One region of the Citrobacter sp. Marseille-Q6884 genome, then DNA from elsewhere that is predicted to be linked to it. Evidence: predicted binding sites of a transcription regulator. Region 1 holds the regulator's gene; each other region holds the start of a gene.
The links. Region 1 encodes CRP, which controls carbon source genes, mostly activating them, when cyclic AMP is high. Its sites were predicted from a motif close to ATGTGANNNNNNTCACAT; they were not measured.
Positions count from the first base shown of each region.

Region 2: the regulator CRP is predicted to act here: its motif matches at 3,168-3,185, upstream of uxuA (mannonate dehydratase).
Region 3: the regulator CRP is predicted to act here: its motif matches at 2,789-2,806, upstream of N7268_RS08375 (PTS sugar transporter subunit IIC).
Region 4: the regulator CRP is predicted to act here: its motif matches at 6,543-6,560, upstream of ldtB (L,D-transpeptidase).

Region 1 covers NZ_CAMDRE010000001.1:774,033-782,104, forward strand. Annotated here, with positions in the region: gene N7268_RS03780 (hydrolase) at 1-515, shown strand, start outside; gene N7268_RS03785 (YheU family protein) at 512-730, shown strand; gene N7268_RS03790 (phosphoribulokinase) at 850-1,719, shown strand; gene N7268_RS03795 (OsmC family protein) at 1,766-2,170, opposite strand; gene crp (cAMP-activated global transcriptional regulator CRP) at 2,479-3,111, shown strand; gene N7268_RS03805 (YccS/YhfK family putative transporter) at 3,163-5,250, shown strand; gene N7268_RS03810 (aspartate aminotransferase family protein) at 5,300-6,517, opposite strand; gene pabA (aminodeoxychorismate synthase component 2) at 6,603-7,166, opposite strand; gene N7268_RS03820 (putative adenosine monophosphate-protein transferase Fic) at 7,198-7,800, opposite strand; gene N7268_RS03825 (YhfG family protein) at 7,790-7,957, opposite strand; gene ppiA (peptidylprolyl isomerase A) at 8,064-8,072, opposite strand, start outside.
Region 2 covers NZ_CAMDRE010000001.1:1,721,593-1,729,664, forward strand. Annotated here, with positions in the region: gene N7268_RS08175 (LutB/LldF family L-lactate oxidation iron-sulfur protein) at 1-1,015, shown strand, start outside; gene N7268_RS08180 (lactate utilization protein C) at 1,008-1,703, shown strand; gene gntP (gluconate permease GntP) at 1,753-3,096, opposite strand; gene uxuA (mannonate dehydratase) at 3,359-4,543, shown strand; gene N7268_RS08195 (fructuronate reductase) at 4,621-6,096, shown strand; gene uxuR (Uxu operon transcriptional regulator) at 6,228-7,001, shown strand; gene N7268_RS08205 (hypothetical protein) at 7,642-7,845, shown strand; one part of gene N7268_RS08210 (IS1 family transposase) at 7,976-8,072, opposite strand, start outside.
Region 3 covers NZ_CAMDRE010000001.1:1,759,986-1,768,057, forward strand. Annotated here, with positions in the region: gene N7268_RS08355 (threonine/serine exporter ThrE family protein) at 1-331, opposite strand, end outside; gene N7268_RS08360 (helix-turn-helix transcriptional regulator) at 782-1,507, shown strand; gene bglJ (DNA-binding transcriptional activator BglJ) at 1,468-2,145, shown strand; gene N7268_RS08370 (YbaK/EbsC family protein) at 2,210-2,668, opposite strand; gene N7268_RS08375 (PTS sugar transporter subunit IIC) at 3,034-4,377, shown strand; gene fhuF (siderophore-iron reductase FhuF) at 4,408-5,196, opposite strand; gene N7268_RS08385 (diguanylate cyclase) at 5,305-6,378, opposite strand; gene N7268_RS08390 (DUF1435 domain-containing protein) at 6,594-6,869, shown strand; tRNA gene N7268_RS08395 (tRNA-Leu) at 6,909-6,994, opposite strand; tRNA gene N7268_RS08400 (tRNA-Leu) at 7,028-7,113, opposite strand; tRNA gene N7268_RS08405 (tRNA-Leu) at 7,142-7,228, opposite strand; gene rsmC (16S rRNA (guanine(1207)-N(2))-methyltransferase RsmC) at 7,367-8,072, opposite strand, start outside.
Region 4 covers NZ_CAMDRE010000001.1:2,766,018-2,774,089, reverse strand. Annotated here, with positions in the region: gene N7268_RS13145 (glycyl radical protein) at 1-2,155, shown strand, start outside; gene N7268_RS13140 (Cof-type HAD-IIB family hydrolase) at 2,550-3,365, shown strand; gene N7268_RS13135 (DUF1479 domain-containing protein) at 3,518-4,780, shown strand; gene N7268_RS13130 (ABC-F family ATPase) at 4,837-6,432, opposite strand; gene ldtB (L,D-transpeptidase) at 6,662-7,582, shown strand; gene N7268_RS13120 (anion transporter) at 7,672-8,072, opposite strand, start outside.

The DNA of each region.
Region 1 (8,072 bases):
CCATCCCGATTGATGCCGCAGTGATTGTCTCTGCGCCTTTCGTGCTTGAAGCCTGTAGCTATCACATGGAAAAGGGATTTTCTCGCGTCTATCAGCGCTATCTGCTCAATCTTTTAAAAGCCAATGCCTCGCGTAAGCTTGAGGCCTATCCGGGTTCACTGCCGGTGAGTCTGGCACAGCTCAAGTCTTTGCGCCGCATTCGCGATTTTGACGATCTCATTACCGCCAAAATTCACGGTTTTGCCGATGCGATAGACTATTATCGTCAGTGTAGCGCCATGCCGTTACTCAATCAGATCGCCAAACCGACACTGATTATTCACGCGAAAGACGATCCGTTTATGGATCATCACGTGATCCCGAAACCGGAAAATCTGCCCTCGCAGGTGGAATACCAGTTAACCGAGCATGGCGGACACGTCGGATTTATTGGCGGTACGCTACGCCGGCCTGAGATGTGGCTGGAATCGCGTATCCCCGACTGGCTGACAACGTATCTGGAGGCATCATCATGATAATACCGTGGCAAGATATCTCCCCCGACGCGTTGGACAATCTGATTGAAAGCTTTGTCTTGCGTGAAGGCACCGATTATGGTGAACATGAACGCTCGCTCGAACAAAAAGTCGCCGACGTCAAACGCCAGCTACAATCAGGTGAAGCCGTGCTGGTGTGGTCCGAACTGCATGAAACGGTCAACATTATGCCGCGGAAACAGCTTCGCGACTGATCCGTGGATGACGGCTGGCGACAATAAAAAACGACTTTTACCCTAAATAAATCAGGCAACAGGAAGGTAGACAGTACACCTCCGGCTTGACGAATGACGGGTACATTTATGGAGTTATTATGTCTGCCAAATATCCGGTCATTGCGGTAACAGGATCCAGCGGCGCGGGGACCACCACCACCAGCCTCGCGTTTCGAAAAATTTTCGCGCAGTTAAACCTGCGTGCCGCCGAGGTGGAGGGGGACAGTTTTCACCGCTATACCCGTCCTGAAATGGACATGGCGATCCGCAAAGCGCGCGACGCCGGGCGACATATCAGCTATTTCGGCCCAGAAGCCAATGATTTCAGCTTGCTGGAACAGACGTTCATTGAGTACGGCCAGACAGGCAAAGGTCAGTCCCGTAAGTATCTACACACCTACGATGAAGCCGTTCCGTGGAATCAGGTTCCAGGTACCTTTACGCCCTGGCAAGCGCTTCCTGAACCAACGGACATCCTGTTCTACGAAGGACTGCACGGTGGCGTCGTCACCCCCCAGCAAAACGTGGCCAGGCATGTCGATCTGCTGGTTGGCGTCGTCCCTATCGTCAACCTGGAATGGATCCAAAAACTGACTCGTGATACCAGCGAGCGCGGACATTCGCGCGAAGCGGTCATGGACTCGGTCGTTCGTTCAATGGACGATTACATCAATTACATCACCCCACAGTTTTCCCGTACGCATATAAACTTCCAGCGCGTTCCGACTGTTGATACCTCCAATCCCTTTGCTGCCAAGAGCATTCCGTCACTGGATGAAAGCTTTGTGGTGATTCATTTTCGTAATCTGGAAGGGATTGATTTCCCCTGGCTGCTGGCGATGCTGCAGGGTTCATTCATTTCCCATATCAATACGTTAGTGGTGCCGGGCGGTAAAATGGGATTAGCGATGGAATTGATCATGCTGCCGCTGGTGCAACGGCTGATGGAAGGGAAAAAGATCCAGTAAACGGTGAGAAATGCCCGATGGCAGTATGCTTATCGGGCACTCTGTATTACGCCGCAATCACTTCATAGGAATGGGTGATGTTCACCGCTTTTTCCAGCATCAGCGCGACGGAGCAATATTTCTCCGCAGAAAGGTCAACGGCACGAGACACAGAAGCGTCTTTCAGATCATTGCCCGTGACGATGAAATGCAGATTGATATGAGTGAACAGACGCGGCGCCTCTTCACGGCGCTCAGAGGTGAGCTTCACTTCGCAGTTGGTCACGTCCTGGCGGCCTTTTTGCAGGATCGACACTACATCAATCGCGCTACACCCACCCGCAGCCATTAATACCATTTCCATCGGGCTCGGCGCTTTATCACCGGAGTTACCGTCCATCAAAATTTGGTGGCCTGAGGCGGACTCACCGAGGAAGGTTAACCCCTCAACCCACTTTACACGCGCTTGCATATTTCGTAACTCCAATGTTTCAATTTTCCTGACAGATTACGCGCACATAACAATTCTCGCAACGGAAGGCGACCTGCGTCATGCTGAAGCGAGACACCAGGAGACACACGGCGAAAGCTATGCTAAAACAGTCAGGATGCTACAGTAATACATAGACGTACTGCATGTATGCAGAGGACATCACATTACAGGCTGCAGCATTCTTTTTAGCAGCCCCCTTCCCAGGTAGCGGGAAGCACATTTTGGCAACCCAGAGGCAGCGTCGTTTTCTGGCTCTGGAGACAGCTTATAACAGAGGATAACCGCGCATGGTGCTTGGCAAACCGCAAACAGACCCGACTCTCGAATGGTTCTTGTCTCATTGCCATATTCATAAGTACCCATCGAAGAGCACGCTGATTCACCAGGGTGAAAAAGCGGAAACGTTGTATTACATCGTTAAAGGCTCAGTGGCAGTACTGATTAAAGATGAAGAAGGAAAGGAAATGATCCTCTCTTATCTGAATCAGGGCGATTTTATTGGTGAACTGGGCCTGTTTGAAGAAGGCCAGGAACGTAGTGCCTGGGTTCGCGCTAAAACCGCATGTGAAGTCGCTGAAATTTCATACAAAAAATTTCGCCAATTAATCCAGGTGAACCCGGATATTCTGATGCGCCTGTCATCTCAGATGGCTCGTCGTCTGCAAGTCACGTCCGAAAAAGTGGGCAACCTTGCCTTCCTGGACGTTACCGGTCGTATCGCTCAGACGCTGTTGAATCTGGCGAAACAACCTGATGCGATGACCCACCCGGACGGTATGCAGATCAAAATCACCCGTCAGGAAATTGGCCAGATTGTAGGTTGTTCCCGTGAAACCGTTGGTCGCATCCTGAAGATGCTGGAAGATCAGAATCTGATCTCCGCGCACGGTAAGACCATCGTCGTCTACGGCACGCGTTAATCCCATCGTAATGGCGCGTTACCACGTAATGCGCCATTTTTGTTTACACCGATGTGGCGAAGACTGATCTATCACCCCGAAATCAACTACGCACTACGACAAACACTGGTGCTGTGTTTACCTGTGGCTGTCGGTCTTATCATTGGTCAGCTTCATCTGGGGCTCCTCTTTTCCCTCGTCCCCGCCTGTTGCAACATTGCCGGTCTTGATACACCGCATAAGCGTTTTTTCAAACGCCTGATTATTGGCGCATCGCTGTTTGCTGGCTGCAGTTTGGTCATGCAATTGCTGCTGGCGCAGGAAATTCCGCTACCGCTAATCCTTACCGGCCTGACGCTCATTCTCGGCGTTACCGCAGAATTAAGTCCGCTGCATGCGCGACTGTTGCCGGCCTCGCTGATTGCCGCGATTTTCACGCTGAGTCTGGCAGGAAACATGCCCGTCTGGGAGCCCTTGCTCATCTATGCGCTGGGTACATTGTGGTACGGCCTGTTCAATTGGTTCTGGTTTTGGTTGTGGCGTGAGCAACCGCTGCGTGAATCCCTCAGCCTGCTGTACCGGGAACTGGCCGATTACTGTGAAGCAAAATACAGTCTGCTGACCCAGCACATTGATCCTGAAAAAGCCCTGCCCCCGTTGCTGGTCCGTCAACAGAAAGCGGTGGATCTCATTACCCAGTGCTATCAGCAAATGCACATGCTTTCAGCGCACCATAACAACGAATACAAACGTCTGCTGCGGGCTTTTCAGGAAGCGCTGGATTTGCAGGAGCATATCTCAGTCAGTCTTCACCAGCCGGAAGAGGTACAAAAACTGGTCGAGCGCAGCCATGCGGAACAGGTGATTCGCTGGAATGCGCGAACCGTCGCCGCTCGCCTTCGCGTGCTGGCTGATGACATTTTGTATCACCGCTTGCCGACGCGTTTCTCAATGGAGAAGCAGATCGGTACGCTGGAGAAAATCGCCAGGCAGCACCCGGATAACCCAGTCGGGCAATTTTGCTACTGGCACTTTAGCCGGATTGCGCGCGTACTGCGTACCCAGCGCCCGCTGTATGCCCGGGACTTAATGGCTGACAAACAACGCCGGTTGCCGTTGCTCCCGGCGCTGAAAAACTATCTGTCATTGAAATCTCCCGCGCTACGCAATGCCGGGCGCATCAGCGTCATGTTGAGCATCGCCAGCCTGATGGGAAGCGCCTTACATCTGCCAAAACCTTACTGGATACTGATGACCGTCCTGTTTGTGACACAGAACGGCTACGGCGCAACCCGGGTGCGTATTCTGCACCGTTCAGTGGGAACGCTGGTTGGACTGGTCATTGCCGGGGTCACATTGCACTTCCATATCCCTGAAGGGTTCACGCTGGCGGCCATGCTGCTTATCACGCTGGTCAGCTATCTGATCATCCGCAAAAACTACGGCTGGGCTACGGTGGGCTTTACGGTTACGGCGGTGTATACCCTGCAGCTGCTGACGCTGAATGGGGAACAATTTATCATCCCGCGGTTTATCGATACGGTGATGGGCTGTTTGATCGCCTTTGGCGGTACGCTCTGGCTGTGGCCGCAATGGCAGAGCGGCCTGCTGCGTAAGAATGCCCATGATGCGCTGGAAGCCGATCAGGAAGCCATCCGTCTCATCCTCAGCGACAATCCGCAGGCCACGCCGCTCGCGTATCAGCGCATGCGGGTCAATCAGGCACACAACACGTTATTTAACTCTCTGAACCAGGCCATGCAGGAGCCAGGGTTTAACTCGCACTATCTGGCAGATATGAAACTGTGGGTCACGCACAGTCAGTTTATCGTCGAGCACATTAACGCGATGACCACGCTGGCGAGAGAGCACACGGTGCTGACGCCGGATCTGGCGCAAAGGTATCTGGAATCCTGCGAAATCGCCCTCCAGCGCTGTCAACAACGGCTGGAATATGACGGGCCGGGAAGCTCCGGCGATGTGAACATTCTCGAGTCGCCGGAAATGCTCTCCCACGGACTGTTAAGCACCCTGGAGCAGCATCTGCAACGCATCATTGGTCACCTGAACACCATGCACACCATTTCTTCCGTTGCATGGCGCCAGCGACCGCACCACGGTATCTGGCTTAGCCGACGGCTGCGGGACATCAAGAGTTAGCGCTGTTTGCCGGATCACAGCACAAGCGCCTGATCCGGCAATCAGACAATCATCCCACCACTTTTCCTACCGCCTGGGCGAAACGCTGCATGCCTTCATGAATATCGGCGTCCTCCACCACCAGCGACGGAGCGAAGCGCATCACATCCGGCCCTGCGTTCAGCACCATGACGCCTTCGTGCGCGGCAGCGTAAAGGAAATCACGTGCCCGACCTTTGTACTGTGGCTTCAACTCCGCGCCAATCAGCAGCCCCATGCCGCGAATATCGCTGAAAATATCAAACCGCTCATCAATCTGCTGCAAATGCTGGACAAATGTCTGGCGTCTGGCCTGAATACCTTCCAGCACCTCTGGCGTATTGATGATGTCGAATGCCGCTCCCGCAACCGCGCAAGCCAAAGGGTTACCGCCATAAGTGGAACCATGCGAACCAACGTGGAATGCAGAAGCAATCTCCTGCGTGGTCAACATGGCACTCACCGGGAAACCACCGCCGAGCGCTTTAGCGCTGGTCAGAATATCCGGCGTCACACCGTAATGCATATAGGCAAACAGGTCGCCGGTACGCCCCATTCCACACTGGACTTCATCAAATACCAACAGCGCCTGGTGCTGATCGCACAGTTCACGCAGACCTTGCAGGAACTCAGGCGTTGCAGCGGTAACGCCCCCTTCGCCCTGGATAGGTTCAACGACCACCGCGCAGGTGTGATCGTCCATCACGGCTTTTACCGCATGCAGATCGTTAAACGGCACATGGATAATGTCCGCGGGTTTTGGGCCAAAGCCGTCAGAATATTTCGGCTGCCCACCGACGGAAACGGTAAACAGCGAGCGACCGTGGAACGCATTATGGAAGGCAATGATCTTGGTTTTGAACGGGCTATGACGCACACAGGCATAGTGGCGAGCCAGTTTAAATGCCGTTTCGTTAGCTTCGGTGCCGGAGTTCATGAACAGCACCCGTTCAGCAAAGGTCGCATCAATGATTTTGCGGCCTAAACGTAACGCAGGCTCGTTGGTGAAGACGTTGCTGGTATGCCACAGGGTTTCACCCTGGGTTTTCAGCGCATCAACCAGTGCCGGATGGCAATGTCCCAACGCTGTCACTGCAATACCACCCGCGAAATCAACATATTCCTTTCCTCGTTGATCCCAGACTCGACTTCCTTTCCCTTTTACCGGAATAAACTCCGCCGGTGCATAAATCGGCAGAATCACTTCATCGAATGTCGCGCGCGTAATTGCAGTTTGTTCAGTTGCCATGTCATCACCACCCTGTTAAGCAGAAATGCTAGTGAAATAATAATCACAAAATATGAATAAAAAATCACTGAATAGCAACTACAAATCAGCGCTGCAGGAAATTTGCCAGCAATTGATGCCCCTGCTCACTGAGGATACTCTCCGGGTGAAACTGCACGCCCTCCACATCCCACTCACGGTGGCGAATACCCATTATTTCTTGCGTTTCACTCCAGGCAGTGACTTCAAAGCAGTCCGGCAACGTTGCAGGGGCGACCACCAGCGAGTGGTAACGCGTGACCGTTAACGGGTTTGAAAGTCCCTGAAAAACCCCCTGTCCGTTATGCGTAATGGCAGAGGTCTTGCCGTGCATCACTTTCGCCGCACGAACCACTGTTGCACCAAACGCCTGCGCCATCGCCTGATGACCCAGACAAACGCCCAGCATGGGGGTTTTTCCTGCATAGTGACGGATAACGTCCAGCGAAATGCCGGCATCATCCGGTGTACAGGGTCCCGGGGAAATCACGATTTTTTGTGGGTTCAGAGAGGCAATCTGGGGCAGCGTCAACTCGTCATTGCGTCTGACAAGGACCTCAGCACCCAGTTCGCAGAAATATTGATACAGGTTCCAGGTAAAAGAATCGTAGTTATCGATAAGCAGGATCATGGCGGCTCCGGTACATAAGAACCGCGCTATTCTACTCAGAATCCTCGGCTTCGCTTACCACTTTACGAAATATCGCCCGCAACGCAGTCAGATCCCCCATTGCACCGCTTTGGTTAGCCTGATTCCACTCTTCGACCTGAATGCCATCCCAACTGAGCACATACCCGGCATGAATCGCTAACTGTTCGAAGAAAATACGTTGCGCCAGACCGCTACCGATACGAAACGGATGCAGGACGTTAATCTCGCAATAGTAATGCGCGAGCCGATCGACAAATTTTTCTTCAGGTAACCCGACCAGCCAGGACTCCTCTTCCAGATCCTGCATCAGCGCATTGCCCTCTTTCTCGATGTAGGCAAAATGGCAGAAGCGGGTGTCCCCTTGATAAATATCGACTTCGCGCAGATGCCCGGCCCAGTCGAAGATATCCTGGTAAAGCTGACGATGAATAGCACACAAATGAGGCAAGCCCCGTTTCAACGGGCCCAGTTCAATCGTCGCCGCGCGCAACGCCGTCAATTCATAAGCGGCCTGTGCCAGACGCTGGGTCTGATGAACCCCCAGACGATTACGCATCACGTTCAGGCCAGGATACAAATAGGGATCACGCCCATCACCGAATTTATCGCTCATAGTGCCTCCTCAGTTCTTCAAGGCGCACCCGTGCGTCTTCCGCGCTCAGAGTAACCCGTGGAATATCCACGCCTTCCAGCCGTCGGCTTGCCTGGAAATTGACATTTCGCCATTGTTCCCAGAGGCTGGACTTTTGTTTATCGGTGAGTTTTTTCACGTGACCTCCCTGAATGTGCCGGCACTTGCCACAAGTATAAGCAGCAATTTGGGGTTACGCAGAGAAGGGAGAGAACGCGGGCAAGAACTGCCCGCGTAAAATACGATTACGGCAG
Region 2 (8,072 bases), 950 kb from region 1:
CGGCGAGTATATCCTGCAGTTGGATCAGGATCCGCCTTCGCACGTCGTGGTCCCGGCCATTCATAAAGATCGCTATCAGATCCGCCGCGTGCTGAACGAGCGTCTGGGGTACGACGGCCCGGAAACTCCGGAAGCCATGACCTTATTCATCCGCCAGAAGATCCGCGAGGATTTCCTGAGTGCTGAAATCGGCATTACCGGCTGTAACTTTGCCGTGGCGGAAACCGGCTCGGTGTGCCTGGTGACCAACGAAGGCAACGCGCGGATGTGCACCACGCTGCCGAAAACGCACATTGCGGTGATGGGCATGGAACGTATCGCACCGACCTTTGCCGACGTGGATGTGCTGATCACCATGCTGGCGCGCAGCGCCGTGGGCGCACGCCTGACGGGCTATAACACCTGGCTGACCGGCCCGCGTGAAGCGGATAATGTTGATGGACCGGAAGAGTTCCACCTGGTGATTGTCGATAACGGTCGCTCGCAGGTGCTGGGCTCTGCGTTCCGCGATGTGCTGCGCTGCATCCGCTGCGGGGCCTGTATGAACACCTGCCCGGCGTACCGTCACATCGGCGGACACGGCTATGGCTCTATCTATCCCGGTCCTATTGGCGCGGTGATTTCTCCGCTGCTCGGCGGCTATAAAGATTTTAAAGACCTGCCGTACGCCTGTTCTTTATGCACGGCCTGCGACAGCGTCTGCCCGGTGCGTATTCCGTTGTCAACACTGATCCTGCGTCATCGCCGGGTGATGGCCGAGGAGGGCATCACCCCGAAAGCCGAGCGACGGGCGATCAAAATGTTCACTTATGCCAATAGTCATCCGGGGCTGTGGAAAGTCGGGATGATGGCGGGCGCTCATGCGGCAAGCTGGTTTATCAATGGCGGCAAAACGCCGCTTAAGGTTGGCGCGCTGGGTGACTGGATGGAGGCGCGCGATCTGCCTGATGCTGACGGTGAGAGTTTTCGCAGCTGGTTTAAGAAACATCAGGCGCAGGAGAAAAAGAATGGATAACCGTACCGCGTTTTTAAACACCATCGCCCAGGCGTTGGGTCGTCCGCTGCGTTTTGAACCGCAAGCGGATGCCGCGCCGGTTAACAACTATGCCAACGAGCGCCTGACCGAACTGAGCACGCAGCAGCGCTGCGATGCGTTTATCCAGTTTGCCAGTGAAGTGATGCTGGCCCGCTGCGAACTGACTCACGAGGACCAGGCCGCAGAAGCCGCGTTACGTCTGTGCGAAGAATTAGGTCAGCAGCCGGTGGTGCTGAGCGGCGACAGTCGGCTGGTGGCGCTTGGCATCACCGAACGCTTGCAGCAGGCATGCAACGCCGTGGTCTGGGATCCGGCGCGAGGGATCGAAAATATTACCCAGGCCGAGCAGGCGAAAGTCGGCGTGGTATACGCCGAGTATGGCCTGACTGAGTCCGGTGGCGTGGTGCTGTTTTCCGCGCCGGAGCGTGGGCGTTCCCTGAGCCTGTTGCCGGAGTCCTCGATTTTCGTGCTGCGTAAAAGCACCATCCTGCCGCGCGTGGCGCAGCTGGCAGAAATACTGCATCAGAAGGCGCAGGCCGGTGAGCGTATGCCGTCTTGCATTAACATTATCAGCGGACCCAGTTCGACGGCGGATATTGAGCTTATCAAGGTGGTTGGGGTGCATGGTCCGGTGAAGGCGGTGTATCTGATTATTGAGGATTGTTGAGGCAGGATAGAGAACCGCTCTGGCGTTACAGGCCAGAGCGGTATTGATGTCAGGCAATCATGCTGATAATCAACACGATAATCAGACCGACCACCGAGTTCACCAGCTCCAGCAGACCCCAGGTTTTCAGTGTGTCCTTCACGGACAGATCAAAATAACCTTTAAACAGCCAGAATGAAGCATCGTTGATATGGGTCAGGGTGTTGGAACCCGCTGCGGTGGCCAGTACCAGTAACGCCGGATCAACGCCAACCAGTTGCCCGGTTGCCGGGTCGAGGATCGCCGCGCTGATGATCCCTGCCGCCGTCATGGCGGAAACCACGCCCTGGCCGGTCGCCAGACGGATCAGCACCGTGATGAGCCATGCCATGATGTACGGGGAAATGTTGCCGTGTGACATCAGCATGCCGATCGTATCGCCGATACCGGTATCAATGATGGTTTGCTTAAGGACGCCGCCCGCACCGATGATCAGGATCACCATGGCGATGCTTTTCACCGCGTTTTCGAATGCGTTCATGACCCACTGCATGTCATGGCCGCGCGCGGTACCAAACAGCACAAAGGCCACAATCATGGCGATGAACATTGCGATCGGGGACGAACCTAAGAAGTTGACCACTTCCCAGGCCTGCGTCCCTTTTACCAGCCAGATATTAGCAATGGTGGTGGAGATCATGATGATCGCCGGGATCAGCGGTACCAGAATCGACACGCCAAAGGAGGGCAAATTGTTCTGGTCAACCGGCACGTCGGCTTTCATGAAAGAGGGCGTTGGGCGTTCGAGGTTGCCGAGGAATTTCGGCAGGATCAAGCCCGCGCAGATCACGCTCGGGATGGTCACCAGAATACCGTAGATGTAAACCATACCCATATCGGCGCCGTAAGCATTCACCAGCGCTACCGGCCCCGGCTGCGGTGGGAACAGGGAGTGCGCGGTGGTGGCAGCGGCAACTGCCGGGATCGCCAGTTTCAGGAACGGGATCTTCGCTTCCGCGGCAATGACGATCACCAGCGGCGCCAGCATAATAAAGGCCACTTCGTAGAACATTGCCAGACCGAAAATCAGGCCAATAATGATCACCGATAGCTGTACATAGCGCAGACCAAGGCGCGCCAGCAGCGTGTGGGCAATCTGATGCGCTGCCCCGGAATCCACCATCAGTTTGCCGATGACCGCCCCGAACACCACGATAATCGCCAGTTCACCGAGCGTACTGCCAAAGCCGGATTTCATGGTGTGCAGCAGTTCCATGAGATCCATGCCCGCCAGCATACCGACGGAAAGCGCGGCCAGCAGCAGTGCGACCATGGAGTTTATTTTGAATCGTAGATTGAGAACGAGCATCAGGCCGATGCCGAAGATGACCCACAGAATATTGAGAACGTGCATGAAACGTCTACCTTCTTTGGTTGAACTATTATGATTTTGGTTGAGATGTTACATAAATTGGTTAACCATTGATGCGATGAATGTCACATTACGTTACAGGTTTACGCGACTTAAGTGGCGGCGGACTTGTTACTCGTAGATCGCCAGTCATGTTAGATGTGATTTGGTTAACCAATTTCTCTATTTAGGTTGACATGTCATACCAAAAGGAGGAATTTATGCGCCATATTGTCGAGTCCATAACATCAATGAGGAATAAAGCATGGAACAGACATGGCGCTGGTACGGTCCGAACGATCCGGTCACTTTAGCGGATGTGCGCCAGGCGGGTGCGACAGGTGTGGTCACCGCTTTGCACCATATCCCGAACGGGGAAGTGTGGTCGGTTGACGAGATCCAAAAGCGTAAAGCCATTGTTGAACAGGCGGGTCTGGTCTGGTCGGTGGTGGAAAGCGTGCCGATTCACGAAGATATCAAAACCCGTTCCGGTCACTATCTTCAGTGGATTGCCAACTACCAGCAGTCGCTGCGCAATCTGGCGCAATGCGGCATTCGCACCGTGTGCTACAACTTCATGCCGGTTCTCGACTGGACGCGTACCGATCTGGAATATGTCCTGCCAGATGGCTCCAAAGCATTGCGTTTTGATCAGATAGAATTCGCGGCGTTTGAGCTGCATATCCTCAAACGTCCTGGCGCTGAAGCCGACTACACGGCGGAAGAAATCGCCCAGGCAAATGATCGCTTCGCCACCATGAGCGACGAAGACAAGGCGCGTCTGACCCGCAATATCATTGCCGGTCTGCCGGGGGCGGAAGAAGGGTATACCCTCGACCAGTTCCGTCAGCACCTGGATCGTTATAAAGACATTGATAAAGCCGCGCTGCGCGAGAATTTTGCCGTCTTCCTGAAGGCGATTATTCCGGTGGCAGAAGAAGCCGGTGTGCGCATGGCGGTACACCCGGACGATCCGCCGCGCCCAATCCTCGGCCTGCCGCGCATTGTTTCCACTGTGGAAGATATGCAGTGGATGGTGGAAACGGTCAACAGCATGGCCAACGGTTTCACCATGTGCACCGGCTCTTACGGCGTACGTGCGGATAACGATCTGGTCGATATGATCAAACAGTTTGGTCCGCGTATTTATTTCACCCATCTGCGCTCTACGCTGCGCGAAGATAACCCGAAAACCTTCCATGAGGCGGCGCATCTCAACGGTGACGTGGACATGTACGAAGTGGTGAAAGCGCTCGTAGAAGAAGAGCAGCGCCGTAAAGCACAGGGCAATGAGGATTTGATCCCGATGCGCCCGGATCACGGTCACCAGATGCTCGACGATCTGAAAAAGAAAACCAACCCAGGTTATTCCGCGATTGGCCGCCTGAAAGGGCTTGCGGAAGTGCGTGGTGTTGAGATGGCGATTCAGCGCGCTTTCTTTAGCCGCTAAACCAGACCGGCCGGCGTCATGCCGGCTTTGTTCTTTTCTCTTCCCGTCGGCGTTGCCGATGGGTTCTGGAGTTCACGATGACGACAACCATTGCCAACAGCAACTTACCGGTTGCACGCCCTGCGTGGGAAAATTCACGTCTGCAATCCCGTATTGTTCACCTGGGATGCGGCGCTTTTCACCGTGCGCATCAGGCGCTGTATACCCACCATCTGCTGGAACAAACGGACAGCGACTGGGGGATCTGCGAAGTCAACCTGATGCCGGGTAACGACTGTGTGCTGATTGAAAACCTGAAAAAACAGCAACTGCTGTACACCGTGGCGGAGAAAGGCGCTGACAGCACCGTGCTGAAAGTGATCGGCTCGATGAAAGAGGCGCTGCACCCGGATCTTGACGGTTGCGAGGGCATTCTGCAGGCCATGGCGCGCCCGCAAACGGCGATTGTTTCGCTGACAGTGACGGAAAAAGGTTACTGCACGGATGCCGCCAGCGGTCAGTTAGATCTCAATAACCCGCTGATCAAACACGACTTAGCGTTTCCGCAAGCGCCGAAGTCGGCCATTGGTTATATCGTTCAGGCGTTGCACCTGCGTCGCGAGCAGGGGCTGGCAGCTTTTACGGTGATGTCCTGCGATAACGTCCGTGAAAACGGTCACGTGGCGAAAGTCGCGGTACTGGGTCTTGCCCGCGCGCGTGACCCGGAACTGGCGAAGTGGATTGAGACTCACGCCACCTTCCCGTGCACCATGGTGGATCGCATTGTTCCGGCGGCAACGCCTGAAACATTGCAGGAGATTGCCGACCAGTTGGGTGTGTTCGATCCGTGCGCCATTGCCTGCGAACCGTTCCGCCAGTGGGTGATCGAAGATAACTTTGTTAACGGTCGTCCTGACTGGGATAAAGTCGGTGCGCAGTTCGTGGCCGACGTGGTGCCATTTGAAATGATGAAACTGCGCATGCTCAACGGCAGCCACTCATTCCTGGCGTATCTGGGTTATCTTGGCGGGTACGAAACCATTGCCGATACCATGACCAATCCGGCCTACCGTAAAGCGGCGTTTGCACTGATGATGCAAGAACAGGCTCCGACGCTGTCGATGCCGGAAGGCACCGATCTTAATGCGTACGCAACGCTGCTGATCGAACGCTTCAGTAACCCATCCCTGCGCCACCGTACCTGGCAGATCGCCATGGACGGTAGCCAGAAACTGCCACAACGCCTGCTGGATCCGGTGCGTATGCATCTGCAAAACGGCAGCGACTGGCGCTATCTGGCGCTCGGTGTGGCGGGCTGGATGCGCTACACCCACGGCGTGGATGAGCAGGGGCAGGCCATTGAGGTAGTTGACCCATTGTTGGCGGAATTCCAGCGTATCAACCAGCAATACCAGGGTGCTGAACGCGTGACGGCACTGCTGGGCTTGAGCGGGATTTTCGGTCATGATTTAGCGGAAAATGCCGACTTTGTTGACGCGATTATCGCTGCGTATCAACAGCTGTGCGAGCTGGGTGCGCGCGAGTGCGTCGCGGCGTTAAGCGCTAACGCATAACTCTCCCTCTGATAACGGGTCAATCAAAATTTATTTGGTTGACCCGTTTCCTGTTTTTGGCGCAAGGCAAATGCTATAGTTCGATACTCAATTATCGTATCTGAATTAACGCATCCGATGGGCATAACATGATGAAATCGAACACTTCTCAGCAAAGACCCTATCAGGAAGTGGGCGCAATGATCCGCGATCTGATCGTACAGTCACCGTACAAACCCGGAGAGCGTCTGCCACCGGAGCGTGAAATTGCCGAGATGCTCAATGTCACCCGCACGGTGGTACGTGAAGCGTTAATCATGCTGGAAATTAAAGGGCTGGTGGACGTGCGACGCGGTGCCGGTATCTATGTGCTCGACAACGCTGACGCCCAGGCGATGGACAGTACGGATGTGAACTATTGTAATGATGCCGGTCCTTTTGAGCTGTTGCAGGCGCGCCAGCTTCTGGAAAGCAATATTGCTGAGTTTGCCGCCCTGCAGGCCACTCGCGAAGATATCGTTAAAATGCGCCAGGCGCTGCAACTGGAAGAGCGGGAGCTGGCCTCCAGCGAGCAGAACGGCTCAGAAAGTGGTGATATGCAGTTTCATCTCGCCATTGCCGAGGCGACGCATAACAGCATGCTGGTCGAACTGTTTCGCCAGTCCTGGCAGTGGCGTGAGAACAACCCGATGTGGATCCAGTTGCACAGCCACCTGGATGACACTCATTACCGTAAAGAATGGATGGGCGACCACAAGCAGATACTGGCGGCATTAATCAAAAAGGATGCGCGTGCGGCTAAGCTGGCGATGTGGCAGCATCTGGAAAACGTCAAACAGCGACTGCTGGAGTTTTCGAATGTTGATGACATTGATTTTGACGGCTACCTGTTTGACTCCTGGCCGCTGGATAAAGTGAACGCCTGATAGCGTCGTCCTGCCTCGCGCGGGCTCTCTGGCCCGCGTTTTACCGCTTATTTTCCCCTTCTGTACGCGCATTTTTACCGCCTGGATTCGACGAATGAAAACGTTTTCCTTCGTCGATATGGGGATTTTTCCCGCAACGCTGTCCGGTAAGAATTGATTTGTATCAAGTAAAAACGACTTAGTTTTGATTGCGAAAGAATGCTTTCGTTACCTTATTTTTACCTTTTCGTGCTTATTTTTCGACAATGCGGACGCATGTTAAGTGAGAATCAAAGTGATTTCTGCAGACGTTTGAGCGGGTAAAACGTGCATAACAGCGTGTAAAAACAGGTGTTTTGGTCAAATGTAGACATTGATCACGCGATGTAACCTATTGGCTGGAATGATGTTTTGATTGCGTATCGCAACTATCCCTTCCCTCAACGCATTTTTTAATCAAATGAATAAGAACAAACACAGCGAAAGTCATCTTTACCTATTATTCCATAATAAAGTTATCTTTCATTTGAAATGACGTTCCATTTTAAAGTGATTTATTAACAGTTTTATTACTATTGCCCATTTAATTTGCCGTTGACATGTTTTTACACTGGCTGCATATTTCACCGCATAAGCGTGTTATTGCGTTCAGGAGAAGACAATGCCCTCTCGAGATTATCCCGATATTCGAAAACCAAGGGGTACCCGATCTAAAGATATGGTTCTTTTAAGTGCTCGTGTCGATACTTCTCTGTGGGAATATGTTCGCACGCTGGCATTTGAATCACGTAAAAGTAAACAAGATATTATTGCTGAAGCATTAATGTTGCATCGCTCTATTAATCAGAGTGAACCTCAGGAATAAAAGTAAACACTTTCTGCCTGGATTTTATTTGAAATCCAAACAATGAATTATGTCTTGCCACTTCATTATTACCTTTATTGGTGTGTCATTGATTTTCTTCCCCTATGTAATAGGGGGTAATGACTCCAACTTACTGATAGTGTTTTATGTTCAGATAATGCCCGATGACCTTGTCATGCAGCTCCACCGATTTTGAGAACGACAGTGACTTCCGTCCCAGCCTTGCC
Region 3 (8,072 bases), 990 kb from region 1:
TTTGGCTAAAGCGTTTCTCTACGCCTTTTTCATCCAGCAGTCTGTGTTCTGCCAAAATGACGATGTGCTGCACTTCTGTCACAACGTGCATATTAATACCGCGATCCTGATTTTTTCGGGTCGAGGTCAGGCACTGCCCATCTTTGATCGTCGTCAGGACGATAGCATTGGACGAGATGGCGCTTTCGACGCTGTCCATTCCCAGTGCCAGCCCGAGGCGGGTGGAGAGTTCGTCAACCAGCGCGCTTTCCGCGCCGTGCTGCAGTAAAAAAAGTCCGCATTGAATACATAACCGTGTAACCGTTCGCTGTAACGACTGCTCTGTTTGCATGGCTCGCTCTGACTGAAACGCATCTCGGAAGGACTAAAGTCTACTTTTACCATGAAGCGTAAGCCAGTTGGCTCTGGCTAAGATCAAGGTTTGTGTTGAAAACAAGTGATGCTTCGTTTCACTTTCCTGAGGCAACCACGATGGCGCTGTAGCGGATCAGGGGGTGATAAAATGAAGGCTAAATACCTTAGAATTGCTAATGTTATAATTTAGTTCTTTTAATTATGCAGTTAATATTTTTTCAAGTAATTATGCGATAATAGACCAATAGCAGAGTGTTATTGGGATTGTAACGCGCTTGCTTTAATATTATTTGTTATTAGATAAAATCAAAGGTAAACAATTCACTGTATCTATTGTTCATTCTCACTGTCTCTGGGTAATTAAATTATTGTGTATGACAGTCTTATAGCGTGAATGGAATAGAAAACATAGGGATGTGGAGGAGATATGTTGCCAGGACGCTGCAGAAAGGCAATTGTTATTAGTGCATTGCCGATAATGCAAATGGGATTAAAAGGCGCGATAAAAACGCATTTTCCCGATTATGAACTGACTTACTGTCGTTCCGTAGAAGAGCTTACAATATTACAGTTACGGCATACCGATTTGGTGGTTGCTGATTTAACTGGAGATAGTGCGAACCCTCGTGCTGTCTGCGAACAGTTTTATACTTTATTAACGCAATACCGTGATATTCACTGGGTGTTTCTCGTTTCTCGCGTGTTTTATCCCCAGGCCGTTGAACTGCTGATGTGCCCGGCCAGTTCATTGTTATCGGATGCGGAGCCGATTGAAAGTTTAGTCAATGTCATTCATATGGGTAATATTCGTGCCGAGCGGATCAGCAAGACGTTGCTCTTTCCGCCAGTGGTACCTGAGCGAGTGGATCATAGCGTACGGTCAATAATTCTCACTCTCTCAGAGAGAAAAGTGTTACGGCTTCTGGGAAAAGGCTGGGGAATTAATCAGATTGCGATGTTACTTAATAAAAGTAATAAAACAATCAGCGCCCAAAAGAATAGCGCTATGCGCCGCTTATCAATTCATAGTAATGCAGAAATGTATGCATGGATAAACAGTTCTCAAGGAGCACGAGAGCTGAATTTACCTTCAGTTGGTGGAGAGACCACGGAATGGAAGACGGAATCATCAAAGGAAATGTCGCACTGGTAGAAAAGTGCACAATGAGTCGCATCGGCATTAAAAATTTATTTAATGCTATTCCCAATAATCAATACAATCTCCACCTCTTTTCTCATCAGACTGAATTCAGTCAGGCAATGTTAACGACGCCGTTTTCGATGCTGATGTTTTCACTGTCTGCATTGCGTACCGATCGCAGAGCCGGATTGATCTACCTGACGGAGTTGGCGGTAAACTATCCCCACATTCGGCGCGTTGTTATCGCGGATGATGATGCTGAGGTTCGTTTAATCGGCTCTCTCTCTCCGTTGCCACTGGATGCAGTGATAAGCAAATCCTCTGCGTTAAGTGAGTTGCAGGAAAGATTAGCGACAGTCCTGGATTGTGTCACTGAGGGTACGGAAAACACGAAAAGTCTCTGGTATATCAATCAAGGTCGTACGTTAAGTCCTACAGAGCGTGAAATATTGCGTTTTATGTCGAATGGTTATTCGATGCCACAGATCGCCATTCAGCTTGAGCGGAATATAAAAACGATTCGTGCGCATAAATTTAATGTGATGTGTAAGCTTGGGGTTAACTCTGATGCCGGCTTATTGAATGCGGCTGATATCTTGTTGCACCTGCGTTCAGCTGAGCCAGCGCCTTTTCTTCAGGCGGTTTCGTGACGGGCGAAATTGAATGAACCTGTGCCGATGATGTGTGTCGTCATCGGCGCAGGAGGTGAATTCGTTACTGGCAGACATCTACCCAGGTTGCGGAAGTCAGTTCCGCCATCCTTTCAGGCGCGATTCGAACCGCGCTGTGTGTGGCTCCCGCCGCGGGAAGCACTTCATCGTACCCTTTCAGGGAAATATCGCAGTACACCGAAATGGGCGTTTCCAGCCCAAAAGGACAAACGCCGCCAACAGGATGGCCTGTCGCGTTAACGACTTCATCACTGCTGAGCATACGGGCTTTTGCGCCAAACGTACTCTTTAACTTCTTATTATCCAGCCGGGCATCTCCTTTGGCGACCACCAGGATAATGTCATTTTTGACCTTTAGCGATAATGTCTTGGCGATTTGGCCTGGCTCAACGTTATGGGCTTTTGCTGCCATATCGACAGTGGCTGTGCTTTGCGCTAATTCAATGATTTCAATATCCGGGGCATGTTCCGCTAAAAACTGCCGTACTGATTCCAAACTCATTCTTCTCTCCTGATCGCCTGCAGGCAGCCCCACATAGCAGAAAACGGCAGGACATAATTTGTCATAGGGGAAGTCTCACTGTAAATATTTTATTGTAACAACATGGCAACATTTGCTGTTTTTCGATCATCTTCACAATCAAAGAAACCGGTTACAGTAACCGGTTGCAGAATAGTGAAATGGCGATTAATACTGAAGTTGTCACTTCCTCTGTATCACATGATAAGAGCCATCTATGAAACTTAACTCTAAAAGCTGTAGCGCTGGCGATTCTCCCGGCACGGTTGCGAAAAGTGGTAATAGGCCTGACGTGGTGGTGTTGATACCAGCACATATGCAGGGTTTTGGAGAACAGGAGATCGGCTATGTCTACTAACCATGCAGTCTTTAATGTGATTTTTCGCTTTGTAGAAAACTATGTTAGCCCTGTCGCGGGGCGTATCTCCTCACAACGCCATGTTATGGCAATACGTGACGGCTTTATTTCTGCCATGCCTTTCATGATTGTCGGATCGTTCCTGCTGGTTTTCGCTTATCCCCCTTTTTCGCCGGATACCACCTGGGGATTCGCACGCACATGGCTTGATTTGGCAAAACAATTCGAAGGTCAGATCCTCACCCCCTTTGATATGACGATGGGGATCATGTCTGTCTACATCTGTGCGGCCATTGCCTATAACCTGGGTAAGCACTATGTGAAGTCGCATCAGTTAGATCCGTTTATGTGTGCGATGTTGTCCATCATGGCTTTTTTACTGATTGCCGCACCGAAAACCAAAGGTGCTCTGCCCGTTGATAGCCTGGGCGGTACGGGCATTTTTACCGCGATCCTGGTTGCGATTTACTGTGTGGAGATGATGCGTTTTCTGAAGGCGCACAATATCGGGATCCGTTTACCCGATCAGGTGCCGCCGATGATCAAAAATTCCTTTGATCTGCTGATCCCCGTACTGGTCGTGGTATTAACGCTGTACCCATTAAGCCTGGTGATACAGTCGCAGTTCGACATGCTGATCTCGCAGGCCATTATGGCTATTTTTAAACCGCTGGTCTCAGCCGCAGATTCTCTCCCGGCAATCTTACTAGCGGTGCTAATTGGTCATCTGCTGTGGTTTGCCGGTATTCATGGTGCCGCAATCGTGTCGGGAATGCTGCAAATGTTCTGGCTGACTAACCTCGGGATGAACCAGTCGGCGCTGGCACAGGGGGCGCCGTTACCGCATATCTTTATGGAAGCGTTCTGGACCTTCTTCATTGTAGTTGGCGGGTCCGGGGCGACAATGGGACTGGTGATTTGTTATCTGCGTAGCCGTTCGGCCCATTTGCGCTCGATTGGGCGGTTGAGCGTGGTTCCCAGTATTTTTAATATCAATGAACCGGTGATTTTCGGAACGCCAATTGTGATGAACCCCGTCTTCTTTATCCCGTTCCTGTTGGCGCCGATGGTGAACGCGATTCTGGCATGGGCGGCGATGAAACTGGATCTGATTGGCCGTGTGATCTCCGTTGTTCCCTGGACCGCCCCTGCACCTGTTGGCGCGGCATGGGCGCTGGGTTGGGATTATCGTGCCGCGATCCTGGTGGTGTTGCTGGCATTGGTATCTGCCATCATTTACTTCCCTTTCTTTAAGGTCTATGAGAAGCAGTTGCTGGCGCAAGAAACGGAAGAAGCACAGCGTTTAGAGGAAGAAAATCAGCAGGTTGCATAACAGGGTAAGCGAGGGGCTGTCGCTCCTCGCTTATTTTAGCGTACAGTCACCGCACTGCTGAACATCAGGCAACCGATAGCGCTGGCAGCAGGTTCTGCGCACTAACAGACCCTCACGCGGCACAACGGTACGCCACAACGGATTATCCTGGCCGCTGGAGAGGTGTTTTTCAAAGAAGCAGGTCTGGCGCAGCGCGGACAACAGCTCCTCACCTAACAACGGTTTCATTTCCGTCAAATACCAGTGAATTAAATAGCCTGTATTGCTCCAGATGAGCTTACCGTTGATCTCGCCCGTAGACTCCAGCGCCTGCACAACAGGCATCAGTGCTGAGAGAATCAGCGTTTCCATCCGTTGTTGCGGGGAGAGGGCGGTAGCCTGGTTGTCCTGATGCACGTCTATCCAGAAGCATGCCGCACGACCGGTTTCGTGAAACTCTACGTGGATATGTTCAGGCGCGGTATCAATGGCTTCTTTCTGTGTCAGCAAGGCCAGCATGAGTGGGGGAACCATCAGGCCGATATACCATTGCGCCCACAGGGAAATCAGTGGCTTATTTTCACGCGGCAATGCGGGCTGATTGCGATAGATATGATCTGAATAGACAGCCAGAAGTGAACTCAACATCGCAGGCTGTGTCCATTCCTGCAGCGTCATCGCGCCTTGCGGAGGTGTTTCATCAAGGCGTATGAAATCCAGCAGATGCTCACGAGTCTGCGCTATCGTTGCGCGAACCGAATCCGCCAGAGAGGGCATCTCCGGGGGAAAGTGGCTTCGCCAGATGACATCTTCAACAATCGGTGCGGAACGGTAAGCCATATCGATATAGGGATGTTAATCTAAATGATAATGATTTCCAATCCTATAGATAGAGGAAAACGATGGCAAGATCTTTGTCATGATGTCGGGCGGCACCGCACAGATAGCTCAGATGAAGGGCAGGTTGCGGAGTTCATCGCTAACCAGCGTATTGTTTCGACCCCGACTCTTGGCTTCGTAAAGGGCTTTATCGGCTTTGGCGATAGCTGCATCAATATCCTGTTCCAAAAGCGGCGCAATGCCGATACTGACGGTCACATTGGTTGCCACGCTTTCATTAAACATGTGGGGAATTTTCAGATCGTACACTTTCTGGCGAATACGTTCGGCCGCAGCCAGCGCTTGCTGAGGATCGACGGCAGTCAGCAACACCATAAATTCTTCGCCACCAAAACGTGCCACCACATCCCGCGAACGCACTGAATCGCGGATGGCGGCAGAAACGCGAATCAGCGCCTGGTCGCCCATCATATGGCCGTAATGATCGTTATAGGCTTTGAAATGATCGATATCCAGCAATAAGACATAGTGCCTGGCGTTGCTCAGCGCCAGCAGCGTATCGAGCCTGTTTTGCAGCCCGCGGCGATTATACAGTCCCGTGAGGGGGTCAAGCATGCTGAGCCCGTTCAGTGTTTCCCGCTCTTCCAGCAGTTTGTACATCAGCTGCTGGGCGAAACCATCGTAGCGTTTTTGAATCACATGCTGAATGGCGATCCCGACCATGGGGAGCGCCATAAAGTAGAAAATACGCAGGCCATGCTCGCTACCGTTAAGCCACAAGCACACGGCGACTGAGGGTAATGAATGGAGTGTAAATGCGATGATATTATTGGCAAAAGCGATCGAGCCAATAAACAACACGCTAAGAAGTGCTATCAAAAGAAAATAATAATCACTATGACCCAGTTGCGCATATTTCAGAACAATATGCGCGGCCCACAGCAAGCCAAAAAGGGTTGAAATAAAAGGGAGATTAATTCTTTTATCAACGTATTTCCCATGCCATATCAACATCAGGGTACTCGCGGCACAGATGAGTATGGCCGGGAGGGATAAGGCTTTGACGGCAAAAAGGGGGAAGAAAAGCGTAAACAGCGAAGATACTGCGTTGAGAAACAGAAACAGGCGTAAAGAGAGTTGATATTTTTTGGTGCGCAGAGTTCGCCAGGATTGTACTGTCATAGGTAAATATTGTTATTTATCTGCAATATACGAAGATGTTTTCGTCAGGGAAAAAATAACGAACGAAAAATCATTCGCATAGGTATTTATTGTTTTTTGTTGAAAAGCTAACCGGTGAGCAATTTATCACCTTCAATAATTCATGTCATCAATCGTTAAGTAAAACTCATATAATTGATAGTCTTTCCTGGCTGACAAATGAGAAAACATATCATATGATATTGGTTATCATTATCAATTTCGTAGGTGAAACCATGTTGCAGCGTGCGCTGGGGAGTGGATGGGGGGTTCTCCTGCCGGGGATAGTCATTGCCGGACTGGCATTTACTGACCTGTCAGTCTACGCGTGGAAAGCGGTGATTGTATTAGGGTTACTGTTGACTTCACTGATGCTGTACCACAAACGTTTACGGCACTATGTGCTGTTGCCTTCATGCGCGGCGCTGATAGGCGGAATCGTTTTGGTGATAATGAATTTGCAACAGGGATGATTTAATCAGAAGAGAAGACAGAGAGGAAAATAAGATAATTGGTGCGAGGGGGGGGACTCGAACCCCCACATCCTAAGGACACTAACACCTGAAGCTAGCGCATCTACCAATTCCGCCACCTTCGCACAGTCATCTTACTTTTTTTGATATCGCCTCGTTGGTGCGAGGGGGGGGACTCGAACCCCCACATCCTAAGGACACTAACACCTGAAGCTAGCGCGTCTACCAATTCCGCCACCTTCGCCCAGTGCGAGCAATATCAACGTGGATTATGGTGCGAGGGGGGGGACTTGAACCCCCACGTCCGAAAGGACACTAACACCTGAAGCTAGCGCGTCTACCAATTCCGCCACCTTCGCATACCATCGACACTCAAAAAGTATCGTTACCACGGAGGCGCATTCTAGTGGTTTTCAACTTTTCGTCAATAGTTAATTGTGGAGGCTGGGTTGATTGATGTAAAAACGGCCATGTAAATGGCCGTTTAAAGAGGACAACTAGGCTTTCTTCGCCTGGCGAGTCATCACCGTGCGGTACACTTTAAAACGACCGGTCTGGGCGATGACTTCATGGAAGCCAAACATCTCATCCAGCACTTTCGGGTAAGGCAGGAAGGCGTTGGCCACAATGCGTAATTCACCGCCGCTGTTCAGATGACGAACTGCACCGCGGATCAGCGTTTGCGCGGCATCAAGGCTGGTTTGTAAGCCGTCATGGAACGGCGGGTTAGAGATGATCATATCAAAGCGCCCGGTCACGTCAGAAAAGACGTTACTGGCATAGACATCACCTTCAATATCGTTTGCAGCGAGCGTTGCGCGGCTGGCTGCAACGGCAGACGCACTCACATCGCACAGGGTTAAGCGAACCTTCGGCGAGTGGCTGGCTAATGCAACGGAGAGAACGCCGGCGCCACAGCCGACATCCAGTACTTTACCTTTGGTGTGCGGCGTCAGTGTTGACAGTAGCAGCTGGCTACCGACATCCAGACCGTCGCGGCTGAATACGCCAGGCAGCGTTTTGATGGTCAGATTGTCGAGGCTGTATTCATCCCAGTACTTTTCGGCGTCAAAGACGGGTTGTTTCTCCAGGCGACCGTGGTAGAGGCCACAGCGGCGCGCGCTATCGACCTTATTCAGCGGTGCGTATTCCGCCAGCATCTGTTCAGCACTGCGTACGCCACTGCGATTTTCACCGACAACA
Region 4 (8,072 bases), 2.0 Mb from region 1:
GTGGATCGAAAAAGAGATCGATGACCTGGCCGATCGTCCTGGCGCAGGATTTGCGGTCAGTGAGGAAAACAAGCGTGTCCTGCATGAGATTTGCCCGTGGTGGCGTGGTCAAACCGTACAGGATCGCTGCTATGGGATGTTTACCGACGAGCAAAAAGGTCTGCTGGAAACCGGCATTATCAAAGCCGAAGGCAATATGACGTCCGGCGATGCGCACCTGGCAGTGAACTTCCCGCTGGTACTGGAAAAAGGTCTCGACGGGCTGCGTCACAAAGTTGATGAACGCCGTTCCCGCATTAATCTCACCTGTCTGGAAGACCTGCACGGCGATCAGTTTCTGAAAGCGATTGATATCGTACTCGACGCGGTCAGCCTGCATATCGAGCGTTTTGCCGATCTGGCGCGCAAAATGGCAGAAACCGAAACCCGCGAAAGCCGTCGCGATGAACTGCTGGCTATGGCGGAAAACTGCGATGTTATCGCGCATCAGCCGCCGCAAACCCTCTGGCAGGCGCTGCAATTGTGCTACTTCATCCAGTTGATCCTGCAGATCGAATCTAACGGTCACTCGGTATCGTTTGGCCGCATGGACCAGTATCTGTATCCGTTCTATCGCCGTGACGTGGAGCTAAACCAGTCGCTGGATCGTGAACATGCGATTGAATTACTGCACAGCTGCTGGCTGAAGCTGCTGGAAGTGAACAAAATCCGCTCCGGTTCCCACTCGAAGGCTTCTGCGGGCAGTCCGTTATACCAGAACGTCACCATTGGCGGTCAGAATCTGCTTAATGGTCAGCCGGTGGATGCAGTCAACCCGCTCTCCTACGCGATTCTCGAATCCTGTGGTCGCCTGCGCTCTACCCAGCCGAACCTTAGCGTGCGTTATCACGCGGGGATGAGTAACGATTTCCTTGATGCCTGCGTGCAGGTGATTCGCTGCGGCTTTGGGATGCCGGCATTTAACAACGATGAAATCGTCATCCCGGAATTCATTAAACTCGGTATCGAGCCGCAAGATGCGTACGACTATGCGGCAATTGGCTGCATCGAAACCGCGGTTGGCGGCAAATGGGGCTACCGCTGTACGGGCATGAGCTTTATTAACTTTGCCCGCGTGATGCTGGCTGCGCTGGAGGGTGGCCGCGATGCCACCAGCGGAAAAGTGTTCCTGCCGCAAGAAAAAGCGCTCTCGGCCGGTAATTTCCATCATTTCGACGAAGTGATGGAGGCCTGGGATACGCAGATCCGCTATTACACGCGCAAATCCATTGAGATTGAGTACGTCGTGGATACCATGCTGGAAGAAAACGTGCACGATATCCTGTGCTCAGCCCTGGTCGATGACTGCATCGAACGCGCTAAAAGCATTAAGCAAGGCGGCGCCAAATATGACTGGGTTTCCGGTTTGCAGGTCGGCATTGCAAACCTCGGCAACAGCCTGGCGGCGGTGAAGAAACTGGTCTTTGATCAGGGGGTTATCGGTCAGCAGCAGCTGGCGGCCGCACTGGCAGATGATTTTGACGGTCTGACCCACGAGCAGTTGCGCCAGCGTCTGATCAACGGCGCGCCGAAGTACGGTAACGATGATGACAGCGTCGATACGCTGCTGGCCCGCGCTTACCAGACCTATATCGACGAGCTGAAACAGTACCATAACCCTCGTTACGGTCGTGGTCCGGTTGGCGGCAATTACTATGCCGGCACCTCATCTATCTCCGCAAACGTGCCGTTTGGCGCGGCAACCATGGCGACACCAGATGGTCGTAAAGCCCATACACCGCTGGCAGAAGGCGCAAGTCCAGCCTCCGGTACCGATCATCTCGGTCCAACGGCGGTGATTGGCTCGGTTGGCAAATTGCCTACCGGTTCGATTCTCGGCGGCGTACTGCTCAATCAGAAACTGAACCCGGCAACGCTGGAGAATGAGTCTGATAAGCAAAAGCTGATGATCCTGCTGCGTACCTTCTTTGAAGAGCACAAAGGCTGGCATATTCAGTACAACATTGTTTCTCGTGAAACGCTGCTGGAAGCGAAAAAACACCCGGATCAGTATCGTGACCTGGTGGTGCGCGTCGCAGGCTACTCCGCCTTCTTTACCGCCCTCTCCCCGGATGCGCAGGACGATATTATTGCCCGTACGGAGCATATGCTGTAACAACCTTCGGATAACGGCTGTGTTGACTCCGCCTTGAACCCTTCCCCAATGGATTTCACGTTGCAGGAAGGCGGCAAGGCGGTAAGTCCCCAGGAGCTTACATAAGTAAGTGACTGGGGCGAACCGCCACAGCCAACGCCCCTGTGGCGTGAAAGACGACGGGGAAACTTTCATTCGAAATTAAATTTGTGCTTCATGTCACATTGTTATTAGAATGTTTCTGGTTGCAGTTATGAGCCAGACTTATTAAGCGTCATTGTCGCAGCCAGTTTGGACACGGACAGCGCGCAACAACCGGAGCGTACACGTAGTACGTGAGGATTGTGAGCACTGCCCTGGTTCAAAATGGCAAGTAAAATAGCTTAATAATGCTGGCCCTATTCCAGGAGCATATATGACCATCAAAGTTATCGTCACCGATATGGACGGAACTTTTCTTGATGACGCCAAGAAATACAACCACGCACGATTTATGGCGCAGTACCAGGAACTCAAAAAACGAGATATCGAATTTGTCGTGGCCAGCGGCAATCAGTATTACCAGCTCATCTCCTTTTTCCCGGAACTTAAAGACGAGATCTCTTTTGTCGCTGAAAACGGTGCGCTGGTATTTGAGCATGGTAAACAGCTTTTTCACGGTGAGCTGACCCGGCACGAGTCGCGTATCGTCATTGGTGAACTGCTAAAAGACAAACAGCTTAATTTTGTGGCCTGCGGCCTGCAAAGTGCTTATATCAGTGAAAATGCGCCTGAGGCTTTTGTCACGCTGATGTCGAAACACTATCATCGCCTGAAGTCGGTAAAGGATTATCAGGATATTGATGATGTGCTGTTCAAGTTTTCACTGAACCTGCCCGATCAGCAAATCCCGTTGGTGATTGACCATCTGCATACCGCTCTGGACGGCATTATGAAGCCCGTCACCAGCGGCTTTGGCTTTATTGATCTGATAATCCCGGGCTTGCATAAAGCGAACGGTATCAGCCGCCTGCTGAAACGGTGGAATCTGTCCCCGCAAAACGTCGTCGCCATTGGCGACAGCGGTAACGATGCGGAGATGTTGAAAATGGCGCACTACGCTTTCGCGATGGCAAATGCAGCCGAGAGCATCAAATCGATTGCCCGTTACCAAACCGACGACAATAACCATCAGGGTGCGCTGAACGTGATTCAGGCCGTACTGGATAACACATCCCCTTTTAACAGCTGACCTGTCTACCGGAGCCTTTCGCTCCGGTTTTCCCTTCTTTTTTACATCCTGTGCATCACATCAAATTATTAAACTTGCATTAACTTATTTATAACTTATATTGTCACATGTAAATCAATTTAGTTTCGAATGAAAGTTAATGCGAGGTGGTTATGGCTTTTACTTTTACCAGCGACACATTGCCTGCCGATCACAAAGCAGCTATCCGTCAGATGAAGCACGCGCTGCGGGCGCAGCTTGGCGACGTCCAGCAGATCTTTAATCAGCTAAGCGATGACATTGCCACGCGAGTGGCTGAAATCAACGCACTCAAAGCACAGGGCGATGCCGTCTGGCCGGTACTGTCTTATGCCGATATCAAAGCTGGCAATGTTACTGCAGAGCAGCGCGAACAGATTAAACGTCGCGGTTGCGCGGTGATAAAAGGCCATTTCCCCCGCGAGCAGGCGCTAGGCTGGGATCAGTCGATGCTGGACTATCTGGACCGCAACCGCTTTGACGAGGTCTACAAAGGCCCCGGCGATAATTTCTTCGGAACGCTCAGCGCTTCACGTCCCGAGATTTACCCCATCTACTGGTCACAGGCGCAAATGCAGGCCCGCCAAAGTGAAGAAATGGCGAATGCGCAGTCGTTTCTCAATCGCCTGTGGACATTTGAAAGTGATGGAAAGCAATGGTTTAACCCGGATGTGAGCGTCATCTACCCTGACCGTATCCGCCGCCGCCCACCCGGAACGACCTCCAAAGGTCTCGGAGCGCATACCGACTCCGGGGCACTGGAACGCTGGCTGCTTCCGGCGTATCAGCGTGTTTTCGCCAACGTCTTTAATGGCAATCTGGCGAAATACGATCCCTGGCATGCGGCACATCGTACGGAAGTTGAAGAGTACACGGTGGACAACACCACCAAATGTTCCGTGTTTCGGACATTCCAGGGCTGGACAGCGCTCTCTGATATGCTGCCTGGTCAGGGGTTGCTGCACGTTGTGCCCATTCCTGAAGCCATGGCGTACGTGCTGTTACGTCCGCTGCTTGATGATGTCCCGGAGGATGAACTCTGCGGCGTAGCGCCCGGAAGAGTATTGCCGGTGTCAGAGCAATGGCATCCACTGTTGATTGAGGCACTAACCAGCATTCCACAACTCGAAGCTGGAGACTCGGTCTGGTGGCACTGCGATGTCATCCATTCCGTAGCCCCCGTTGAAAATCAACAGGGTTGGGGCAACGTGATGTACATCCCTGCGGCACCGATGTGCGAGAAAAATCTTGCCTACGCGCACAAGGTGAAGGCCGCGCTGGAAAAAGGCGCATCGCCGGGCGACTTCCCGCGCGAGGACTATGAAACAAACTGGGAAGGACGCTTTACGCTTGCCGACCTCAACATTCACGGTAAGCGGGCGCTGGGAATGGAATAACTGACTCATGCGGCAGGTACGATAAACGCATCTGCCGCATGAAAGACGGTGAGAAATTAACCGTCGATGCCTTTACTGCGCAGGTAATCTTCGTAGTTACCGGTGAAGTCAATCACGCGCTCCGGCGTAATTTCAATCACACGCGTTGCCAGTGAGCTAACGAACTCACGGTCGTGAGAAACGAAGATCAGTGTGCCCTGGTACATTTCCAGCGCCATGTTCAGCGACTCGATCGATTCCATATCCAGGTGGTTGGTCGGTTCATCCATGACCAGAATATTCGGCTTCTGCATCATCAACTTGCCAAACAGCATGCGGCCTTTTTCGCCACCGGAAAGTACCTTCGCAGGCTTTTTAATATCATCCTGGCTGAACAGCAGACGCCCGAGGAAGCTACGAACAACCTGCTCGTCGTCGCCTTCCTGTTTCCACTGGCTCATCCATTCGAATACGGTCAGATCGTTTTCGAACTCGTATTCGTGATCCTGCGCGTAGTAACCTACTTGCGCATTTTCGGACCATTTCACCGTACCGTTATCCGGCTGCATTTCGCCCACCAGCGTTTTCAGCATGGTCGATTTACCCACGCCGTTGGCACCCAGAATGGCAATCTTCTCGCCCACTTCCAGAAGCAGGTTGAAGTTCTTAAACAGCGGGCCTTCATCAAAGCCTTTGGTAAGGGCTTCCACTTCCAGCGCGTTACGGAACAGTTTCTTGTCCTGCTCGAAACGGATGAACGGGTTCTGGCGGCTGGACGCTTTAACTTCTTCCAGTTTGATTTTGTCGATCTGGCGAGCACGAGAGGTCGCCTGACGCGATTTAGAGGCGTTTGCGCTAAAGCGGCTGACGAAGGATTGCAAATCCGCAATCTGCGCTTTCTTCTTCGCGTTATCGGCCAGCAGACGTTCGCGCGCCTGGGTGGCCGCCGTCATGTACTCATCATAGTTACCCGGGTAAACACGCAGTTCACCGTAATCCAGATCCGCCATGTGCGTACAGACCATGTTGAGGAAGTGACGGTCGTGCGAAATGATGATCATGGTGCTGTCGCGCTCGTTGAGCGTCTGCTCCAGCCAGCGAATAGTGTCGATATCCAGGTTGTTCGTAGGTTCGTCAAGCAGCAGAATGTCCGGGTTAGAGAACAGCGCCTGCGCCAGCAATACGCGCAACTTCCAGCCGGGCGCAACTTCGCTCATCGGGCCGTAATGCTGCTCTACCGGAATGCCAACGCCCAGCAGCAGTTCGCCTGCGCGGGATTCAGCAGAATAACCGTCCATTTCGCCGTATTTCACTTCGAGATCGGCAACTTTATAGCCGTCTTCTTCGCTCATTTCCGGCAGCGCGTAGATGCGATCACGTTCCTGTTTCACTTCCCACAGTTCAGCGTGACCCATGATCACGGTGTCCAGAACGGTGAACTCTTCAAAGGCAAACTGATCCTGACGCAGTTTACCGATGCGCTCATTCGGATCGAGTGAGACGTTACCCAGCGTCGGTTCGAGGTCGCCGCCGAGAATTTTCATAAAAGTGGATTTACCGCTACCGTTCGCGCCAATCAGGCCGTAACGGTTGCCGCCGCCAAATTTGACGGAAATATTTTCAAACAGCGGCTTACTGCCGAACTGCATGGTGACGTTGCTGGAAACTAACACTGGCGTATCCTGAAAGAAGAAATATGTGACAAACCGCTTATTATGCCATAACTCTGGAATAAGATCGCGTATTCATCCTGAAGGGATAAAGTGAAACCAAAAGGAAAAAAATGTGATTTAGTACACATCCGAATTCCTTGTTGCCCCGATTGCACATATAATGCGTGCCCAACACTACATAAATCTCAACCCACTCGCCTGCCTGGCACTGAATCTCGCATACATGACTATGAAAATGAAATTAACAACGCTTTTCGCGGCGGCACTCGCAGTAGTTGGTTTTTGTCACTCTGCCTCAGCCGTCACGTACCCGCTGCCAACCGATGGTAGTCGTTTGATTGGCCAAAACCAGGTCATCACTATTCCTGAAGGCAATACCCAACCGCTGGAGTATTTTGCGGCAGAATACCAGATGGGTCTGTCCAACATGCTGGAAGCCAACCCGGGCGTGGACACCTTCCTGCCAAAAGGCGGTACCGTGCTGAACATTCCTCAGCAGCTGATCCTGCCGGACACTGTCCATGAAGGTATTGTTATCAACAGCGCCGAAATGCGTCTGTACTACTACCCGAAAGGTACCAACACCGTTATCGTTTTACCGATTGGTATCGGTCAGTTAGGCAAAGACACGCCGATCAACTGGACCACCAAAGTGGAACGTAAAAAAGCGGGTCCGACCTGGACGCCAACCGCGAAAATGCACGCTGAATATGCTGCTGCAGGCGAACCGCTGCCAGCCGTTGTTCCGGCAGGCCCGGATAACCCGATGGGGCTGTATGCGCTGTATATTGGCCGTCTGTACGCTATCCACGGTACCAACGCTAACTTCGGCGTCGGCTTACGCGTCAGCCACGGTTGTGTACGTCTGCGTAACGAAGACATTAAATTCTTGTTTGAAAATGTTCCGGTCGGTACGCGCGTACAGTTTATCGATGAGCCGGTGAAAGCCACCACCGAACCAGACGGTAGCCGTTACATTGAAGTACATAACCCACTGTCAACCACTGAAGCACAGTTCGAAGGTGGGGAAATCGTACCGATTACGCTGACCAAGAGCATTACCAGCATCACCGGTCAGTCTGACGTCGATCAGGCCGTCGTTGAACAGGCTGTACAGAATCGCTCAGGTATGCCAGTTCGTCTGAACTAATCTGCAGTAAAAGCCGGAGCGTGTTTGCCACCCTCCGGCCTGTACATTGGGTTTGCCCACCAGGCATCGCGCCATCGGGCAAACCGCTTCTATCTCATCAACAGCAGCAATCCATATCCTACCAGCGCCGCCCATATCAACATCGGCACCGAATACACATGGAAACGCCACCAGATACGCCGGTCGTTTGCCATACGCAATGCAATCAAATTTGCCAGAGACCCCGGCAACAGACCAAAACCACCGACATTGACGGCCCAGGCCAGCAGTAGCGTCGGCGGCACATAGTTCAGCAGCAAAATCGTACTCGGCACGTTACTGATAAACTGTGACAAGCCGATTGCCGTCAGCCATAGCCCTGGCGCTGACAGCGTTCCAATATGGTTCGCCATTCCCTGCAGCAGAGGCAGTTGTGTCAGCAGATGCACATCGATGAACATCGCCATAAAAACCAACAGCAACGTCCAGTCCACGCTAATGATCACGCGAC